Regions from separate parts of the Enterobacter roggenkampii genome, predicted to be linked through region 1. Evidence: predicted binding sites of a transcription regulator. Region 1 holds the regulator's gene; each other region holds the start of a gene.
What was found. The regulator CRP, encoded in region 1, controls carbon source genes, mostly activating them, when cyclic AMP is high. The targets are predictions, from matches to a motif close to ATGTGANNNNNNTCACAT.

Region 1 (7,032 bases):
ATGGGCATGACATGGCAACTGAACAACCAGCAATTACCCGCGCGACATTCGATGAAGTGATTCTGCCGATTTATGCACCGGCTGAATTTATCCCGGTGAGGGGGAAAGGCAGCCGCGTCTGGGATCAGCAGGGCAAGGAGTATGTGGATTTCGCGGGCGGTATTGCGGTCACGGCGCTGGGTCATTGCCATCCCGCGCTGGTGGAGGCGCTGAAAACCCAGGGTGAAACCCTGTGGCACACCAGCAACGTGTTCACCAACGAACCGGCGCTGCGCCTGGGCCGTAAGATCATTGATGCCACGTTTGCCGAGCGCGTGCTGTTTATGAACTCCGGCACCGAAGCCAACGAAACCGCCTTTAAGCTGGCGCGCTACTACGCGACCACGCGCCACAGCCCGTACAAAACCAAAATCATCGCCTTCCACAATGCCTTCCACGGACGCTCCTTCTTTACCGTCTCCGTTGGCGGCCAGCCGAAGTATTCCGACGGGTTTGGTCCGAAACCGGCCGACATCATCCACGTGCCGTTTAACGATCTGCACGCGGTGAAAGCGGTGATGGACGACCACACCTGCGCGGTGGTGGTCGAGCCTATTCAGGGGGAAGGCGGCGTGACCGCGGCAACCCCGGAATTCCTGAAAGGGCTGCGCGCGCTGTGCGACGAGCATCAGGCGCTGCTGGTGTTTGATGAAGTGCAGTGCGGGATGGGGCGTACCGGGGACCTGTTTGCCTATATGCACTACGGCGTGACGCCGGATATTCTGACCAGCGCGAAAGCGCTCGGCGGCGGTTTCCCGGTAAGTGCGGTTCTGACGACGCAGGAGATCGCCTCCGCGTTCCACGTCGGTTCTCATGGCTCTACCTACGGCGGTAACCCGCTGGCGAGCGCCGTAGCGGGGGCCGCGTTCGACATCATCAACACGCCAGAGGTGCTAAACGGCGTTAGCGCGAAGCGCGAGCTGTTTGTGAAGCACCTGAAGCAGATTGACGAGCAGTACGACGTGTTCAGCGAGATCCGCGGGATGGGGCTGCTGATTGGCGCCGAGCTGAAGCCGCAGTACAAGGGCCGCGCGCGCGACTTCCTGCACGCCGCCGCTCGCGAAGGGGTGATGGTGCTCAACGCCGGGCCGGACGTGATGCGCTTTGCGCCGTCGCTGGTGGTGGAAGACAAAGACATCGAAGACGGCTTAACCCGCTTTGCCGCGGCGGTTGCAAAGATCGTTAAAGGCTAATATTCGGTTCGTTTCAACCGGCGCGTTAACCAAACCCCATGATGCGGACGCTGACGCCATGCCACCGACGAAATGGTGTGCATGGTGTTCAGATGCCCCAGCACGCGCTGCAAGTGTTGCTCCAGGGTGCTCATTGGCCCGTGGGTTAACGTCTCCGGCGCTTCCAGAATATTTAAATCCCCCGACTCGCCCGGCGAGTCATACTCCAGACGCTGCTGGCAGCGCTGCAGCGCAATTTCACACGACTGCAAATAGCGCTGCGCCAGATCCGGCGTCAGCATCGTATGCTCGCGCGCCAGCGTCGTCATGGCGTTAATGTGCTCAACGATAAACTGACTGTGCGTTACCCACAGCTTCATATCGGCCAGATAATGTGAGTTAAAGCCCGGCTCCTGCATCGCCTGGTTGAGCGAGTTGAACAGAGCGTTGTGCGCCTGGTTGACCTTCATGCGCTGATACGCCAGCGGGGAGGGCTGCGGGTCGTCGCTCAGGATGAGGCGAATGGCCTGCTGGTCGGCCTCCAGCGCGTCGTGGGCGTTCTGCCTGAGCAGCCCGCTCTGCCACTGCGGCCACAGCCAGACCATGCCGCCGAAGGCAATCAGGCAGCCGATCAGGGTATCAATCAGCCTGGCGACAATAAACTGTTCGCCGTTCAGCGTAAGCAGCTGCAGGGTGTATACCGCCGTCACCGTAAAGCCCACCATCGCCCAGCCGTAATTTTTGCGGATAATCAGGTAGCTCACCAGCGTGATCGCCAGCATGCCTGCCAGGGTATAGCCTTCCGGCACGTGGAAGTGCAGCGTTACGCCTGCAATGATCAGCCCGGCCATGGTGCCGCCCGCCCGGTGCAGAATACGCACCCGCGTGGCGCCGTAGCCGTTCTGGGTGACGAACAGCACGGTCATTAAGATCCAGTAGGGCTTCGGCAGATGCAGCGCCATGCCCATCAGGCTGGCGATACTGAGCATCACGCTAATTCGTGCGGCATTGCGCAGGGCGGACGATTTGAGAGACAGATAGCTTTTGAGCGCGGGCAACAGGGGAAGCCGTTTTTGTTTATCCGCCATCAGGTCGCGGGAATAAAGCGGGCGCTGGGTGCGCAGCACGCGGGCGATGCGGCTGAAGTGCCAGGCGGCAAACTGGCCGACCGGGTTATCCGGATGCTGACGGGCGATTTTCTCCAGCGCGCCGAGCTGTTTTTCCATATTAAAGCGCGTGGGATAGCGGTGGTAGAGAATATCGTCAGCCAGCACGCGCAGGCGTGCCGAGACGGTCTGCGCGTTCCAGCGGATCACCGCTTCGGCGTGGCTGCGCTCAACCAGCTTTTGCACCTCCTGCGGGTGGTGCAGGCTAACGGAGATATGCTCCTGCAGATCCAGGCCTACCTGGAAGGTGCGCAGCAGCCGTTTGTATTCGTGGTTCTTGTTGGCGGCGAGCATATGCAGCTGCTGATAGCACTGGCTTATCAGATCCACCACCTTCTGCTGGCGCGTCAGCAGCGGCGGTAAGGCTTTTTCCGGATCGGTATGCTGGGTGAGCAGGGTGTATTTGGCTTCGCAGTATTCCGCCAACTGCACATAGAGCAGGCTCAGGGATTCGCGCAGCGGCTGTTCCCGCCACAGCCAGAACCAGAACCAGTTAAACAGCCCGTACCACAGTGTCCCCAGCGCGTAGATCAGCAGCGGCTCCCACACCGGCATATTCCCGGCGAGGCTCAGCGTGAAGATGGCCGCAATCAGCGAGGCGGGTAGCAGGCGGGCGTGCAGCGAGCTGATTTCCGCCGTGACGCCGAGCGTCATCGCCAGCACCGTCAGGATCAGCGGCAGCGGGATATCCCGGGCCAGTAAAAGCTGTACGGCAAGGCTACAGCCAGCAAACAGGCAGCCGCCCACGATCAGACGTTTGAAAAAGCGCTTATGCGGTGTGTCCAGGCCAGCAATGTTGCAGCAGGCGGGCACGAGGGAAAAGAGCAGGCCTTGCTGAAGGTGTCCGAGGATCAGGCCGATGGCCACGGGTAGACACAACACCAGCGTTTGTCGCAGTGCGTAGTTAACTTCCGGGTGATAGATCAGCCTGCGCCACATGAGGAGTAGAGACAAAAACGGCGTGACACCTTGCGATGGCACGCCGTTTAAGCGGAATTAACGCGTTCCGTAAACCACGATGGTTTTACCGTGGGCGGAGATCAGGTTTTGATCTTCCAGCATTTTCAGGATACGGCCCACTGTTTCACGGGAGCAACCGACGATCTGACCAATTTCCTGACGGGTAATTTTAATTTGCATGCCGTCCGGATGGGTCATGGCGTCCGGCTGTTTCGCCAGGTTCAGCAGAGTTTGTGCGATGCGGCCCGTCACGTCCAGGAAGGCGAGGTTGCCCACTTTCTCTGAGGTGACCTGCAGACGGCGCGCCATCTGGGAAGAGAGACGCATCAGAATGTCAGGGTTAACCTGAATCAGCTGACGGAACTTCTTGTAAGAAATTTCAGCCACTTCACATGCTGTCTTTGCACGAACCCAGGCGCTACGTTCCTGGCCCTCTTCAAACAGGCCCAGTTCACCGATGAAATCGCCCTGGTTCAGATAAGAAAGGATCATCTCTTTCCCTTCTTCATCTTTGATCAGCACTGCCACCGAGCCTTTAACGATGTAATACAACGTTTCCGCTTTTTCACCCTGGTGAATCAGCGTGCTCTTTGATGGGTACTTATGAATGTGGCAATGAGACAAGAACCATTCGAGAGTCGGGTCTGTTTGCGGTTTGCCAAGCACCATGCGCTGTTATCCTCTGTTATAAGCTGTCACCAGAGTCATCAGATGCATCCGGACTCTGGGGTTGCAATCGAATTCTTACCCATACCCTGGGAAGTCGGCTACCGTAACGTTTCGCAGCCAGTAAAGTTTGATGTCCTCTGCATACATGTGTAACGTCAATGTATTACTGTAGCATCCTGAGTGTTTTAGCATAGCTTTCGCCGCGTGTCTCCTGGTGTCTCGCTTCAGCATGATGCAGGTCGCCTTCCATTGCGAGAAATGTAACGCACGCGTAATCTGTCACCAAAAATGCAACGTTGGAGTTTAAGAATATGCAAGCGCGCGTGAAGTGGGTTGAAGGTTTAACGTTCCTGGGCGAGTCCGCGTCAGGACATCAGATTTTGATGGATGGTAACTCCGGCGATAAAGCGCCCAGCCCAATGGAAATGGTGCTGATGGCGGCAGGGGGATGCAGTGCCATTGACGTGGTGTCGATTCTGCAAAAAGGCCGTCATGACGTGACGGATTGTGAGGTCAAACTCACGTCAGAACGCCGCGAAGAGGCGCCACGCCTGTTCACCCACATCAATCTGCACTTTGTGGTCACCGGTAAAGAACTGAAAGACGCGGCGGTTTCACGTGCGGTGGACCTGTCTGCGGAGAAGTACTGCTCTGTGGCGTTAATGCTGGAGAAAGCGGTAAACATCACCCATTCGTATGAAGTGATCGAGGCTTAATGTTTTGGCGGGTGGCGCTTCGCTGACCCGCCCTACAAAAGCACGACCGTTGGCCCGGTAAGCGCAGCGCCCCGGGCAAAAAACTCACGCGATCTGTTTCCCTTCCATCAGTCGCTCCACCAGCGGCGTCATGATGAGCTCCATCGCCAGCCCCATTTTTCCGCCCGGTACGACTAATGTATTCATGTGAGAAATAAACGAGCCCTGCAGCATCGCCAGCAGCCAGGGGTAGTCAATGCCTTCGAGATTGCGGAAATGGATCACCACAAAGCTCTCATCCAGGGATGGGATACTTTTGGCCGCGAACGGGTTGGAGGTGTCCACCGTCGGCACGCGCTGGAAGTTGATATGGGTGCGGGAAAACTGCGGCGTCAGGAAGTTGATGTAGTCTTCCATGGAGCGCACCACCGAATCCATCACTGCTTCGCGCGAGTGGCCGCGCTCGCTCATGTCACGCGTCAGCTTCTGGATCCACTCCAGGTTAACGATAGGCACCACGCCAACCAGCAGATCCACGTGGCGCGCCACGTCGTGCTGCGGCGTGACCACGCCGCCGTGTAATCCTTCGTAGAACAGCACGTCGGTAGGTTCCGGCAGGGGCTGCCAGGGGGTAAAGGTGCCAGGCACCTGATTCCAGGGAACGGCTTCATCATAGGTATGCAGATACTTGCGGGACTGCCCTTTACCGCTCTGGCCGTACTCAATAAAGGTTTGTTCCAGCAGGCCGAAGTCATTGGCTTCCGGACCGAAGTAGCTGATGTGTTTACCCAGATCGCGCGCCTTACGGATGGCCATGTCCATCTCCGGGCGCGTGTAGCGGTGAAAGCTGTCGCCTTCGACCTCCGCCGCACGGAGATTCAGCTGGGCGAAAATCTTGCGAAATGCGAGGCTGGTGGTGGTGGTTCCCGCACCACTCGACCCCGTAACGGCAATAACCGGATGTCTGGCAGACATAGCAACTCCCTGACTGAAAAGGGTGGAAGATCAGCCGTGAAACGCGTTGCGGGGCATGATATTGACCGTCTCATGCAGTTCTGACCACACCAGCACCACGTCGCCGCTTTTCAGCTGGCGCTTTACATCGTTGACCTTTTGCTCAAGCGAGCGTTCCTGTTCACCATAATCGGTGCCTTCGCGTAATACAAAGCTTTCAATCAGATTATCGAGCGTTTCGGGAGCCAGATCCTGCCAGGGAATAATCATGTTGCACCGTCCAGATAAGGGGTTAGCCAGTCAGGAATACGCGTCTCAAGCCACATTTTCGGGCGGCGCAGCGTGCCGCCGATAAACCCGACGTGGCCGCCGTGCTCGGTCAACTGATAGTGAACGTTGTCGGGCAGGAATTCCTGAGCGGGAATCGAGTGATGATCCATAAAAGGGTCATCTTTGGCGTGAATGATCAGCGTTGGCTGCGTGATCTTGCTGAGCAGCGGCATGGCGCTGCATTGACGATAATAGTCAATTGCATCGGCGAAGCCGTGAATTTTCGCGGTGATCAGATCGTCGAATTCGCGTATGCGGCGCACTTTTTTCAGCTGGCGCAGGCTGACCGGGAGGGTGTCCGGGTAGGCCTTCAGCTTACGCGCCGCGTTGGCCTTCAGCAGGTTGAGCAGGTAGCGCTGATAGACGCGGGAAAAGCCTTTATCCATGTGGTAGCTGCACTGCTCCAGCATGAACGGGGCGGAGACGATGACGGCGGCATCCAGCGGGACGCTTTCCCCTTCTTTAGCTAACAGGCAGGCCAGCATATTTCCGCCCAACGAGTAGCCTACGGCCGCGGTGGGCACGGTGCCAAAGTTGTCCCGCAGCCAGTGTAAAAACCACGTGCCGTCTTCTGTTTCACCCGAGTGATAGATACGCTTCTGCCGGTTCGGCTCGCCGCTGCAGCCGCGAAAATGCATCACCACGCCGAGCCAGCCGCGCGCTTTGGCCGCCTCAATGAGCCCGTGTGCATACGGGCTGTGCAGGCTGCCTTCCAGACCGTGAAAAACCACCAGCCGCGGCTTATGTCGAGCCTGATCCGGCGCTTCGCTCCAGGCGAGATCCAGAAAGTCACCGTCTGGCAGATCTAGCCGCTGCCAGTGTGGGGTGAACTGAACCTTGCGGCGGATCAGTCGCGGCAGCATGGTCTGCAAATGGCGATTGGCGACGCCGCGCATAGGCACGAACTCAGTGCTGTCTTCGGCTGCAATCTCGAAGCCTGATGGAATGATTTGGGTCATAAGCGCGATGCTGATTCTTGTCGGAAATTAACGATACTTTCCGAATTGTACCCCGTTTAGCCTGGTTTTCCGAAACATGAACTGATCC
Region 2 (7,032 bases), 760 kb from region 1:
GAGCGAATCCCCGGCAAACCAGCTGTTTTTAGCAAGGTGCGACTCAATAAAGCGCGCATGGGTTTCCAGTTGGCGGTTAAGGTACGCTTTCTGCACCCCCTGCCCAAGCGCTTTGCCCAGGGTTCGGATACCAAACGGCACCGGCGGCTTGCCGAGACTGCTGAAGACCAGCTTCATTAGCAGCAGCGGCATCAGCGATCCTTCCGCGTAGTGCAGCCAGAAGCGATACTGCACCTTATGCGCCGGATCTAAAGGCTTAAGCCGCGACTCGGCATCGTATGTTTCCTGCAGATACTCCAGAATGGCGCCAGACTCCGCGAGGATCAGCCCGTTATCTTCGATGACCGGCGATTTGCCCAACGGATGCACCTTTTTGAGAGCCTCCGGCGCAAGCATGTTCTTTTCGCGCTGATAGTGAACGATCTCATAAGGCAGACCGAGTTCTTCCAGCGCCCAGATCACGCGGTGCGAGCGCGACTGGTTAAGGTGGTGTACCGTGAGCATGGTTTTCTCCTGTTATTCATACTTTTTAACTATAGAAAATCGAACAACACCGCGAAAAAAATTCGGCTAAAAACCGGTCAGCGACGCTGGCGAAAAAACGGGTCTTGCATAGAATTAAAGTGTCAGCACAATCCGGAACCTCCCCAACCAGCTCGACATGAGGGGTGCTGACGTCGGGGGAAACCCTCCCGTGAACCAGCGGGATAGAGAGAAAGACAAAGACCGGGAAAAACTAAAGCGCCCTTTGTGGCGCTTTAGTTCTTTATGTATGTGGGGTTTTGCCGGGTGGCGGCTGCGCCTTACCCGGCCTACATTTGACGGTTTGGTAGGCCGGGTAAGCGAAGCGCCACCCGGCGAATGGGCTACACGCACGCTCAATCCTCTTCCAGCAACCGCGCTCCCGTCCCCTGCTCGCCCAGTTTGTCGCCGGGGTTACGCAACGGGCAGTCGCTGCGCGACAGGCAGCCGCAGCCGATACAACCGTCCAGCTCATCACGCAGCGCGACCAGCGTATGGATACGCCTGTCCAGCTCTTCTCGCCACTGGGATGAAAGCTCTTTCCACTCTTTCGGGCTCAGCGTATGCCCTTCCGGCAGCACGCCAAATGCCTCGCCAATGGTAGCCAGGGGAATGCCGATTCGTTGCGCAATTTTGATAATCGCCACGTAGCGGAGCACGTCGCGGGTATAGCGACGCTGGTTGCCGCCGTTGCGGATGCTTTTAATTAACCCTTTGCTTTCATAGAAGTGGAGCGCCGATACCGCAACGCCGCTTCGCTTTGCCACTTCGCCGGGGGTTAACAGCGCTTTAATGCGCGGCAATCTCTTTTCCATAAAACCTCTTTACCTCAAGTTAACTTGAGGAATTATACTCACCCGCAGAGAAAACGACGAATCAACCGAGAAAGTTGTATCTACAGAGGGGCAACCTTATGTCGCATCAGCAGATTATTCAGACGCTTATTGAATGGATTGACGATCATATCGACCAACCGTTGAACATTGATGTGGTCGCGAAAAAGTCGGGCTATTCGAAATGGTATTTACAGAGAATGTTCCGCACGGTCATGCACCAGACGCTGGGTGAGTACATTCGTCAGCGCAGGCTGCTGCTGGCGGCGCAGGCGCTACGCTCAACGCAGCGGCCGATTTTTGATATCGCGATGGATCTTGGCTATGTGTCGCAACAAACCTTTTCCCGCGTGTTTCGCCGCGAGTTTGACCGCACGCCGAGCGACTATCGCCACCAGTTGAATTAATTACTCTCAGTGCAAAGGTTGCTGCTGCCAGGTCATAAATTCCTGGGGCGGCATCGCTTTCGCGAAGTGCCATCCCTGACAAAACTGGACGCCGCGCTTCAACAGCCAGCTCACCTGCTCTGCCGTCTCGACCCCTTCCGCAATGGTTTTCAGCCGCAGGCTTTGCGCCATCTCGATAATATGCTCGGCGATCAGGTGGCTGGTGCTGTTGGTCGTTAAGGTATCGATAAACGATTTATCGATTTTCAGAATATCGACGTTCAGCGAGTAGAGGTTGTGCAGGTTCGAATAGCCGGTACCGAAATCATCGATCGCCACTTCATACCCCGCCTGACGGAAAGCCTGAATCACCGGCGTGGTTTTAGGCACATCGATAAAACCGCGTTCCGTCACTTCAATTTTGATTTGCTGCGCGCGGACGGCGTAGTGGCGAGCCTTCTCAGAAATCATGGCGATCAGCCGCGAGGAGTGGAAATCCGTGGCCGACAGGTTAATCGAAATATAGAGATGCGGATGCTCGGCCAGGAAATGGCCCAAATCGCTGAACACTTCCTCAACGACGTAATCCGTAATCCGCTCGCTCATCCCCTCATTTTCAGCCAGCGGAATAAACTCAGCCGGGCTCATCACCTGACCGTTAAAACCCGGCCAGCGTAACAACGCCTCCGCGCCGACACACCGGTTGTTCTTAATATCAATAATCGGTTGATAGTGCACGCAAAGCTGGCGTTTGTTCAGCGCCCGGTGCAGTAAACGCCCCGGCGAATTAAGCTCACGATGAGTACGGGACCAGACCAGCAAAATAATAATGCTGCAGATCATGCCCAGCGGCAGCGTTAATGTCGCCTGATGATAAAGCGTTTCATAAAAGCGTTTATTCGATGTCGACACGATGGCCGCAATCGGTCTTTTAGGGGATGTGACGATCGTATAAAAGCGGTTATCTTTTTGAAATACCGATTCCTTATCCCGAATCAGCGAATTTAATAACGAAACGTTGGCTTTCTGACTGACGGAAAAGAAAGCATTGGTTACCGTGTCGTATACCCCCCACGAGAGAGAATGATCCGCGGACATGACTTCGCTGTATGAAAGTGGATTAACGACCACTACATAATTTCCGCGCTGCATATATGTCATTTTATAGCCAGTATAAAATGGGGTGTCGCGATAATAATAGATAGCGACGTCAGGTTTTCGCGTGTAATTAGCGACGGGTATGGCGTAGGGTTGATCCGGTGTAAAAACGGTCGAACAAAGAAAATTCTGACCTTCAGCATAAATTAAATCGGCAACAAACAGGCGACCACGAACAACGTTCAACATATATTGACGGTGTCCCGGGGTACAGAGCTCGCCCCGATATTTTTCTGCCTCGTCCCGGGCCAGATCAACCTGTTGTATAACCAGCTCAGTTTTGTCTAAAGCCAGTTCAGCAAATGTCCGTAGCTGGGCGCTTGTTTCAGACACGGCTCTTAGCTGGGCAAACCATAGCGCAAGCATCACCGGCAGCATAACTACCATGATGATCCCTACCACCCTGAGCATCTTGCGCCGCGCGCTACGATTCATTTCCCGCCCTATATCCCTGCATGTTGTACGCCTGTAGTAATGAAGGCCGGATGCTGTGTTAAACAGGTGATTACGTTGCATGAATCATGCGAAGTTAGCAACTGACTTTTCGTATTAAAAATCTTAAATTTCGTTATGACGATAATATTTTCCCGTAAGTGAAACTGTAAGTATTCGTTCCGTTTCAATTAAGGAAAATAATTATCCAGCCCTCGAGGACGGAGGGAAGATAACACAACAGACGATCGTTGATTAAGCCAAACTTCTGGCAGCATGAAAAAAGCGCACCTTTATCATGACGTTTTATGCTATTTACTGTGGGGCATTGTGTGCGTTGATTTATAAATAATCAGTCTTCGCCGCACTATTTTATGATTCGACTGAGCCCCTCTTATAAAAACCGAATTTGAGGTATCACCACTAGCCCGATGGACGTTTCCGGCACGCTGGAGGGCGCCTCCTCGCGCGCCGAAGGCAGGGCCAGCCTGCACACACTCTTTACCTGAGGAATAAAAACCGTTTTTTGATCGCACAGACACTGGCGAATAAATCAACAAATGTGATATAGTTCACACATATTCTGTAACGAGAAACACCGTTTCATTCAGGTCGTCTGTTTTGTAGAGGATGGGTTTATGGCAACCATTACTACCAGCATGGTTCTCCTGCGCTGGCCTTTGTTGAGTGCGGTACTGATGTTTTTGGCCAGCACGCTGAACATTCAGTTTCGTAAATCTGACTACGCGGGTCTCGCTGTCATCAGCACGCTGTTGGGGCTGGGTGCAGCATGTTGGTTTGCAACGGGGCTGCTTGGCATTACCCTGCTGGATATCGCCGCCGTCTGGGAAAATATCAAAGTGGTGATGGTTGAAGCGATGAGTCACACGCCACCAGACTGGCCAATGGTGATTACCTGATCCCTTTATGGAATAAAAAAACCCAGACGATGTCTGGGTTTTTTGTTTGAAGGACGCACAAATCAGAACGGAATGTCGTCGTCGAAATCCATTGGCGGTTCGTTAGACGGCGCCGGAGCAGACTGCTGCTGCGGACGAGACTGCGCGCCGCCGCTGAACTGGTTGCCGCCCTGTGGCTGCTGAGGCTGACCCCAACCGCCCTGCTGCTGGCCGCCACCTGCTGGTGCGCCACCGCCCTGACGGCCACCCAGCATCTGCATGGTGCCGCCGACGTTAACCACGACTTCAGTGGTGTACTTCTCAGCACCGGACTGATCGGTCCATTTGCGGGTACGCAGCTGGCCTTCGATATAGACCTGAGAACCTTTACGCAGATACTCACCGGCCACTTCTGCCAGTTTGCCAAACAGCACAACGCGGTGCCATTCGGTCTGCTCTTTCATCTCACCGGTCGCTTTATCACGCCAGGATTCGGAAGTAGCCAGCGTAATGTTGGCAACTGCGCCACCACTCGGCATGTAGCGTACTTCCGGGTCCTGGCCCAGATTACCGACGAGAATCACCTTGTTTACGCCTCTGCTGGCCATGTTCGTGTCTCCTGAATACGTTTCTTAATAGTGTAAACGCGCGAGTGTACCATTTCCACGCTGCATTTTGATAGCTGCGAGATGGATTCCAGAGTTCTCGTGCGAACATAACATTGTTACACAGTCCGTCAGAAAATGCATTCCAATACTGTATATTCAAACAGGTCAAATTGTGTCATAATTAGCCGTTTCTGACAGCCGTTTGTCCTTCAAACAAACCAGGCAATCCGTGTTCCAACCGGGAAAGGTGAATGGATAAGATCGAAGTTCGGGGCGCCCGCACCCACAATCTCAAGAATATCAACCTCATAATCCCTCGCGACAAACTCATTGTCGTGACCGGGCTTTCGGGGTCTGGCAAATCCTCACTGGCTTTCGACACTCTGTATGCCGAAGGACAGCGCCGTTACGTTGAATCGCTCTCGGCGTACGCGCGTCAGTTCCTGTCGCTGATGGAAAAACCGGATGTCGACCACATTGAAGGGTTGTCTCCTGCTATCTCTATCGAGCAGAAGTCCACGTCGCATAACCCGCGCTCCACGGTCGGTACCATTACTGAAATTCATGACTACCTGCGTCTGCTGTATGCCCGCGTGGGTGAGCCGCGCTGCCCGGACCACGACGTCCCGCTGGCGGCACAGACCGTGAGCCAGATGGTGGATAACGTGCTGTCTCAGCCGGAAGGCAAACGCCTGATGCTGCTGGCGCCAATCATTAAAGAGCGTAAGGGCGAACACACCAAAACGCTGGAGAACCTGGCAAGCCAGGGCTATATCCGCGCCCGTATTGACGGCGAGGTGTGTGACCTGTCCGACCCACCCAAGCTGGAACTGCAGAAGAAGCACACCATCGAGGTGGTGATTGACCGCTTTAAGGTGCGTGACGATCTCGCCACGCGTCTCGCAGAATCGTTTGAAACGGCGCTGGAGCTCTCCGGCGGCACGGCCGTGGTTTCCGACATGGACGACCCGCAGGCGGAAGAGCTGCTCTTCTCCGCCAACTTTGCCTGCCCGATTTGCGGCTACAGCATGCGCGAGCTGGAACCGCGCCTGTTCTCGTTTAACAACCCGGCGGGCGCCTGCCCGACGTGTGACGGTCTGGGCGTCCAGCAGTATTTCGACCCGGACCGCGTGATCCAGAATCCGGAGCTGTCGCTGGCGGGTGGCGCCATTCGCGGCTGGGACAAGCGTAACTTCTATTACTTCCAGATGCTGAAGTCGCTGGCGGAGCACTACAAGTTCGACGTGGAAGCGCCGTGGGCGAGCCTGAGCCCGAACGTACACAAAGTGATCCTGTTCGGTTCTGGCAAAGAGAACATCGAGTTCAAGTATATGAACGATCGCGGCGATACCTCCGTGCGTCGCCACCCGTTCGAAGGGGTGCTGCACAATATGGAGCGCCGCTACAAAGAGACCGAATCCAGCGCGGTGCGCGAGGAGCTGGCGAAGTTCATCAGCAACCGCTCCTGCGCCACCTGCGAGGGCACGCGCCTGCGTCGCGAAGCGCGCCACGTGTTTGTGGAAAATACGGCGCTGCCGACCATCTCAGACATGAGCATCGGCCACGCGATGGACTTCTTCAATAACCTGAAGCTGTCCGGCCAGCGCGCCAAAATTGCCGAAAAAGTCTTGAAAGAGATTGGCGATCGCCTGAAGTTCCTGGTGAACGTCGGCCTGAACTACCTGACGCTTTCACGCTCGGCAGAAACGCTCTCCGGCGGTGAAGCCCAGCGTATTCGTCTGGCGAGCCAGATTGGTGCGGGCCTGGTGGGCGTGATGTACGTGCTCGATGAGCCGTCCATCGGCCTGCACCAGCGCGATAACGAACGTCTGCTCGGCACCCTGGTCCACCTGCGTAACCTCGGCAACACGGTGATTGTGGTCGAGCACGACGAAGACGCGATCCGCGCCGCAGACCACGTGATCGACATCGGCCCGGGCGCTGGCGTGCACGGCGGCCAGGTGGTGGCGGAAGGCACGCTGAAGGACATTATGGCGGTGCCCGAGTCGCTGACCGGCCAGTACATGAGCGGCAAGCGCAAGATTGAAGTACCAAAACAGCGCGTGGCGGCGAACCCGGGAAAAGTGCTGAAGCTGACCGGCGCGCGCGGCAACAACCTGAAAGACGTTACCCTGACGCTGCCGGTGGGCCTGTTTACCTGTATCACCGGCGTGTCCGGTTCCGGTAAATCGAC
Region 3 (7,032 bases), on a different replicon from region 1:
TCGATTTCAGTGCGGCAGCGATCGCTGTTCAGTTCGAGCCACGTTCTGCCAGCACGGTCAGCAGGGTCTGGTGCTGAAGCATGACACAGCACAATGTCGCCAGGATGAGCGGGATCGACAAACAACTGCCCGCCTCGCTCATTTTCTTCCTGTGACTGCCGGTAATGACAGAACATGTCAGAGACCTGTCGCCCTACCTGCAGCTCCGCATCCATATCCGGCCAGGCCCAGAGCCATGCTATTTCATTCATGCGTTTTGTCCGGGTTTCGGCCAGTTACGTTCAAAAACACTCTGGATATGAGACGTCAACTAGTTTTGCCGACTGGCGCCAACTATGCTGGCCGCATCCTTTAGGGCGGCGTTAAGCCGCGCTGGTTACTGCCTTTGCCGTCTTTTTCCTGTAACTTTCTCCCTTCAGTTCGAACATATATCCGTGATGGATCAACCGGTCTGCAGCGGCTACCGCCATCGTCTCATCCACGAAGATGCTGCCCCACGTGCTGAACGGATGGTTACTGGTGATCACCAGGCTCCCGCGTTCGTACCGATGCGCGATTAACTCGAACAGCACGCCCGTTTCAGCGTTGTCGCGTTTGACATAACCAAGGTCATCCATCACTATCACCCGGTAGCGATCCAGTTTCAGTAACAGCTCATTCAGTTTCAGCTGCGCTCTGGCTTTGCGCAGCTCCTGCAGCAGCTCTCCGGCGCTGTAGAACCGGGCCCGGTAGCCCTGGGCTACAACGCCATCCACGATCGCTGCCGCCAGATGGCTTTTTCCCAGCCCGCTGGCGCCGAACAGCAGGACGTTTTCACCCGCATCAACCCAGTCTGTCGTTTCGCAGAGCTGCCGGAACTGAGCGCCATTCAGTTCCGGCACCTGGCTGAAGTCGTATTCGCTCAGCGTTTTAGCCACCGGCAACCGCGCCTCCTTTTTATAGCGGCGCAGTTTTTCGCTCTCGCGCCACAGCAGCTCTTCATTGCATAACGTCAGCAGATAACGCGACGGGGTCCAGCCTTCCGCCAGCGCGCGTTTTTCCAGCGCATGCCACTCCGCGCCAACACGTGTCAGGCGCAGTTTACGCAGGCTGCGTTCAAGGTGGTGGATATTGCTCACTGCAGACCTCCCTTGCCACGCAGCAGTTGCTCATAACTGCTCAGGTTGTGCTGCACCACGCTGACCGCCGGCAGCTCCTTTTCCTTTATCCCCAGGAAGCGCATCAGCCGGTGCAGATCCACCTCTCCCGGGGTATTCAGCATCTGCTCCATGCCTCGGGCCACGACTGAGATATCGTCATATCCTGCTGCCAGTTTCAGGGCATGCACCATCAGCCTGCCCGCCATCTCGGGCTCCAGATGGTTACACAGGCGACGCCAGAGCCTCCGCCATTCATCATCCGGCAGGATGTCATTTCGCAGCGTTGCATGGCAGAACACACCGGGCTTCTTCGCCAGACTGTCGATCACATGCCGGAAGTCGATACGCCGGGCCCGCGTTTTCCCTTTTTCAGGCCTGACCCGGGGGCAGCTCATGACCTCGTTGCTGCCCACGTAACAGCTCAGGCGATCGTCCCATAAGCGCACCCGCAACAGCTGGCCAACAAGCCGGGAAGGCACGCTGTAGACGACGTGCCTCACGTTGATGGTACTGCTGCTACTGACCCTCACCGTCAGCTCGTCGTAGTCGGCACTGCGACGAAGCGGCAGCGGCTTCAGATGAGGACGCTCTTCCTTCACCAGATCCTGATTGTTGCGGTTGTGCCGCATGACCTGCTGAGTGATGAAGGCCTGATATTCTTCCAGGGTGCTGAAGTCGTTACTGCCCCGCAGGATCAGCGCCTGACGGATACGCCTTTTCAGATGGCCGTGAGCGCTTTCAACCGAACCATTTTCGTGGCCCCGCCCGGCATTGTTGTGCACCCCCTGCATGCCGTAGTGCCGGCAGAGCGCAGCATAACGTTCCGTCAGTTCGCGGCGTCCGTCTTCACCCTGTTGTTTCCATGCCGCCCGCAGACTGTCTGGGAATAAAGCTTCAGGCAACAAGGTGATAATCATCGCCAACGTTTTTGTTTTTTAGGCTCATACGTGTCCGGAACTCTAGACTAAGTCGTCTTATACCAGCCCGGAGATTTTAGTAATTTCCCTTCTGGAACAGTTTTCCAAGCATAGGCAAAAGGAGAGAATATGCCATTAAATGGCGATCCTGAAATGCAGCCGTTAACAGGTGCCATTTTTATTAATAAATTAGGTCTATTAGACACTGCTCGTTGCCATTGGGATTGCCAATTACTTCTGGTACTTATTATTGGTTTATTAAGTCCATATAAAGTAAATTGCCCAGCTGTTAAATCAACTACAATTTCATACCTATCCTTGCACGCTGTCACAACATAATGATTGGTAGGAATAGTATTACGGCCACCATTAGGCCAAATCCCTAACTCTTCAATTTTAACATTAGAATATCCAGTTGTATGATACAATATTCGAAAAACGCTTAGCGCTGCATCTGCACATTTATCTTTAGGACCATTAGTGAGTTTATAATATTCTTCATATAATTTAGACTTTAAAAGTGACTCAAGCTCTTCACATACATCAGTCTCATCTTGTGACAGATTAAAGCATTCAGGTTCATTTATAATTGGCTCGCGCTGACTTGCGATTAATTTACGCAGATCTTCAACCGTCATCTTATTTTCATCACTTTGCACATCTCGCAACAACATCCTAGCCTTATCGTCACTCATTCCATATTCTTTTTTTATCGCGTATAGAATATATTCTATTGCAGCAGTCCGGTGTGCATTGCGTCGAATACCTAAAGAAAAAGTCGAATTACCCCCTCCGAGATAAAGGGTATCGTTTTTTGATCTAAGCTCATGCTGACCACTTCCTGAAAAAATATTTAGGTCGTAGCAGATATCACTTAGTTGAGTACTTGAAGTTTCCAGTTTTTTTGAATTTTTGTACATGATGCACCATAAATAACAATGAAGCCTTAACTATTAACTGGCTTACTCTTGGTTGTTTAACAACACCGCGTGCAAACCGATATGGGATGCAGAAGCTGGGCAATATCAGGACGGTCTGGACTGCTGGCGCTATGGCTACTGCTGATATGAATTTAACATTAACTATGATAAATTTAATCGCAATTATCACTCATTTGATACTCTCCAACTTCAAGTCTCCAGTAATGTCTCGCTATAGCACCATTGAGCACAGAAATATCAAGTGTGGCGGTAAAAAATGGAACTATAATATCTTCAAGTGCATTTTTTAAGGTATGGGTTGACTGGCAGATAATAGCCAGTCTCGCACGCTGCTTTGATCTGGGCAGTAACACTACATGTGGGCTCTAGCGACTGAAAAGAGTTATGACCGGAATTGACTTAGCGACCTTCATGTTGGTTAGCTAGCATCTAATAATTAAATCCGATACATCATGGGATGTAGTTAACGTACTGAGCGTGTCCGCAAAAATTGCTGATTCACTATTTTTTGATAGTTCATTACAATGTCCAAGCTCAGAGGGTGACTCCCGTTAGTCAAGGATTGGATACATCCCTGTAGAATTTTTTTCAAATACAATCCCCTCGCCTACTAATGACTTGTATTTTTATTATTTACTGTAAACGCTTCATGCTATTTGGCATAAAAATATCATCAGCATAATTATTTAAGGATAGTTATTTTAAACAAGGCGATAAATCTTCGCCTTGTTTAAACAACAGTTAGAACACGTAGTTGAAATTCATACCATAAAGCCAGGCTTTACCTTCTGAAGTAAATTCATATGGTCCTTCCTGAAAGGTGACTTTCTGGCCGTGCATATAGGAGATTCCTGAGTCGATGGAAATATTTCTGTTAACCGAATAAGTTACACCTGTGCTCAGCCATAATCGGTCCTGATCTGGAATAGAAATAGACCGCTTGTCTGCCGGTACCGGGCTATCATCAAAAGCTATACCGGAACGAAAGGTCCAATTCTTATTCATGTAATATGTAGTCCCCAGTGCAATGCGGTACGCATCATGGAAGCTTTCATCTTTATAAAACAAAGTCTGACCATTACTGTCAGTCGCTCTGAGCTCCTGGAACTGACTCCAGCCCGTATACGTCAGGCTGTAGTGAATAGCCCAGTGCGGTGTGACGCGGTTGTAACCTGAAATCTCCCACATTTCAGGCAGATGTAGTGATAGCGAACCAGGGACAGACTGACCGGAAGTACCCCAAGGTATGGTGGTGCCTGCACCTGGAACAATACCGTTTACATCACTTAAGATACCGCTCTTATAATCTCCCTCGAAGTCAATTTTAACATCTGAACGATAAGTCAGTCCCCAACGGTTATCTTTATCCAGTTCATAAAGAATGCCAGCATTCCATCCATAGGCCCATTCATCACCTTTCATACTTGCAATTTTATCGCTATTTTTCGGAAGGTTGGCTGTTTGTTCCCCGGCATAACGTTCAATTTTGGCGTCAGCGTAAACGGAATTAAGCCCAATACCAAAGCTCCAGCTATTGTTCAAACGATAAGCTCCGCTCAGATTTAGGTTAACAGTAGTTAAATCGGTTTTCCCCCCATAGTCGCCTGTCGGGTAATTGTTGTTGAATTCAGTTGCCAGACCGTAATTAGATGTTACAGATGCACCCCATCCAAAGTGTTCGTCTGTGGGCATAACGAAGTGCAGGTTAGGAACCCATGCAGTCGGTGCAATATTGTCCGCTTTAAGGCTTGCTCCAGAAAATGGCGATCTGCCAGAAATATTCACATCAGGATCGATAAACACTGCACCAGCGGAAAACATTGGTCTGTCAAACATCATTATTAGTGCAGGGTTACGACTAGCGTTACCTGCATCCTCGGCTATAGCTCCTTCTCCGGAATAAGCACGGCCAAGGCCAGAGGAAGAAAATTCGTTAAGCTGAAACCCCGCAGACCAAGCGGACGTAGAGATAATTGTCAGAGCGACTGCCAGCGCTGGCTTATCGAAAAAACTTTTCTGGCTCATAGCCATAAACTCCTTATAGATTTGTTGAGACATACTGAGAAGACGAACAAATACATAGTTTTCATGATTATAAACCTAAAGGAAATGAATGTAGCAAGATTGTTTACTTAACCCTTAACAATTTCATTCAAATTTGGATATTGATTACAAAAATGAAAATATCACCTGCAATTTCTTGTGACTTGCACCACAAATAATCCTTTATAAATTACTTACAGGAATAAGCATTATCACTGAAATAAAAAACAAGCCTATTGAATAGAGTTTTTTAATGCTGCTAATTTTAATTGCGTTAATCTTTTAGTGCAAGAGACTAAAAACCCGGCCACATCAAATATAACACAATAAATTTAAAGAGTTTCTTTACCCTTGACACCCTATTTAAATCCATATAGTGTTTACGGACTGATGTTTTTTGCAAACCTTGTCAGTTATTAAAGAAATATATATTTAGCAAATGAAGTTTAAGACCATGAATTGTAATAAATATTTATCGGATAAAAAAGCAACCTATAAATGTGTTACGTCTGACTCAATATCATTAAATATATGCAGAATGGACTCATTCGCCTTCATAAAAAAGTTAAATACATTTTAAAGTTCGATTATTCAAATCTTTAAGAATTTAGTATCGCCTTTATATAAAATAGAAACTCCATTTGTCGAACATACACTTACATCCTGCAAAGTCCCCCCCTCATAAATAGATGTCATAAACAGGAGGGCATCCGTTATACTCGTGTATGACGAGTTAGTTGACTTCTTCTCGTAACATGTTGCTTGAGAGACATTATTTAGCTTAGGCGGAAACTTACTTGAAATGATCGTGTTACCAGTGTTATAGACATAAATAAGAGTTGGATTAACACTCGATTTGGTTAAAAATCTTATACCATTAACTCTGCATACAGATCACAACCATGGATTAGTGCAAGAATTTTAATATAGTCTGCACCGACACCGCTTTCATCAACCCTAATCCCTTTTCCCGCGTTGGCCACCACCCCGACACCGCCTCCATCGACTGTAATCCCTTTGCCCGCATTAGCCACCACTCCCACACCGCTTCCATCCACCGTAATCCCTTTGCCCGCATTAGCCACCACTCCCACACCGCTTCCATCAACCGTAATCCCTTTGCCCGCATTAGCCACCACTCCCACTCCGCTTCCATCAACCGTAATCCCTTTCGTGGTATTAGGCTTCACAAGCAATTGTTGACTGCGATCTAGCATTAAACCACTGCTTGTATTTAGGGTTTGCTCAGGATTTAGGCCCACAGCCCGCCGACCGCACTCCGCCACATCAATCAGAGCATGAAAGTCTGTCTCCAGCGGCACGCTACGTGCTCTAAACCGCGATTTCAGCTCATCCGTGGTCAATGGTTCAATAACCATGGATTTAGCTCTCTTATTTAAATTTTTCATCGTTGACCTTCTCATATTTTAGTGCCACACGTAGGGCTATTCGTTCAATATAGTAAATAACGTCAGACACATACCCAGCCAAAGTTTAGCTGGCGCTCAACTATTCCAGCTGTGAACGTTAACCTGATACACTGTGCTAAAGTCATTTGTTGTAGTGCTCTCACTTGCTACCTTATCGGTATGTGCCCATGCAGATGCCTATACGCGACTTGCGCTGGAGGCCGATAGAACCAGTTTTTCGGATTGCCAGAGAGCAACGCCCAGATATGGCGGTAACTCAGCCTCACTGACATGTTTTGTATCTACTCAAGCAGTTCAGAATCATCTGGCATAAATTATCTACCCTCATCCCGCCAACATCAGTACATCGGTTAAGGGAATATAGTCGTGTACATGATGCCCTTAAGTTTCGACTGGCAGATCTCAGTCACCATACTTTGGCATTTACTTTGATACTGTAAAGATGCGAGTTCAAGATTGGTTATATTGGTGTCTCACAGAATGTGATAAACAATAGAAAGACACTTAATCATGCACCGTAGAATCCTGAAAACAAAACAACTATTTATAAAATATATTGGAT

Region 2: the regulator CRP is predicted to act here: its motif matches at 3,892-3,909, upstream of BFV67_RS01550 (YjcB family protein).
Region 3: the regulator CRP is predicted to act here: its motif matches at 5,198-5,215, upstream of fadL (long-chain fatty acid transporter FadL).

Annotation. Positions count from the first base shown of each region.
Region 1 covers NZ_CP017184.1:4,319,981-4,327,012, reverse strand. The annotation lists gene argD (bifunctional acetylornithine/succinyldiaminopimelate transaminase) at 12-1,232, shown strand; gene BFV67_RS20355 (YccS/YhfK family putative transporter) at 1,229-3,316, opposite strand; gene crp (cAMP-activated global transcriptional regulator CRP) at 3,374-4,006, opposite strand; gene BFV67_RS20345 (OsmC family protein) at 4,318-4,722, shown strand; gene BFV67_RS20340 (phosphoribulokinase) at 4,807-5,676, opposite strand; gene BFV67_RS20335 (YheU family protein) at 5,707-5,925, opposite strand; gene BFV67_RS20330 (hydrolase) at 5,922-6,944, opposite strand.
Region 2 covers NZ_CP017184.1:335,984-343,015, reverse strand. The annotation lists gene BFV67_RS01570 (glutathione S-transferase family protein) at 1-504, opposite strand, end outside; gene soxR (redox-sensitive transcriptional activator SoxR) at 879-1,337, opposite strand; gene soxS (superoxide response transcriptional regulator SoxS) at 1,436-1,762, shown strand; gene BFV67_RS01555 (EAL domain-containing protein) at 1,769-3,334, opposite strand; gene BFV67_RS01550 (YjcB family protein) at 3,970-4,251, shown strand; gene ssb1 (single-stranded DNA-binding protein SSB1) at 4,314-4,838, opposite strand; gene uvrA (excinuclease ABC subunit UvrA) at 5,090-7,032, shown strand, end outside.
Region 3 covers NZ_CP017185.1:133,977-141,008, reverse strand. The annotation lists gene BFV67_RS22985 (Mov34/MPN/PAD-1 family protein) at 1-251, opposite strand, end outside; gene istB (IS21-like element ISEc10 family helper ATPase IstB) at 363-1,118, opposite strand; partial or broken gene BFV67_RS22975 (Mu transposase domain-containing protein) at 1,115-2,020, opposite strand; gene BFV67_RS23760 (hypothetical protein) at 2,104-2,976, opposite strand; gene fadL (long-chain fatty acid transporter FadL) at 3,739-5,022, opposite strand; gene BFV67_RS22960 (hypothetical protein) at 5,910-6,449, opposite strand; gene BFV67_RS22955 (hypothetical protein) at 7,011-7,032, opposite strand, start outside.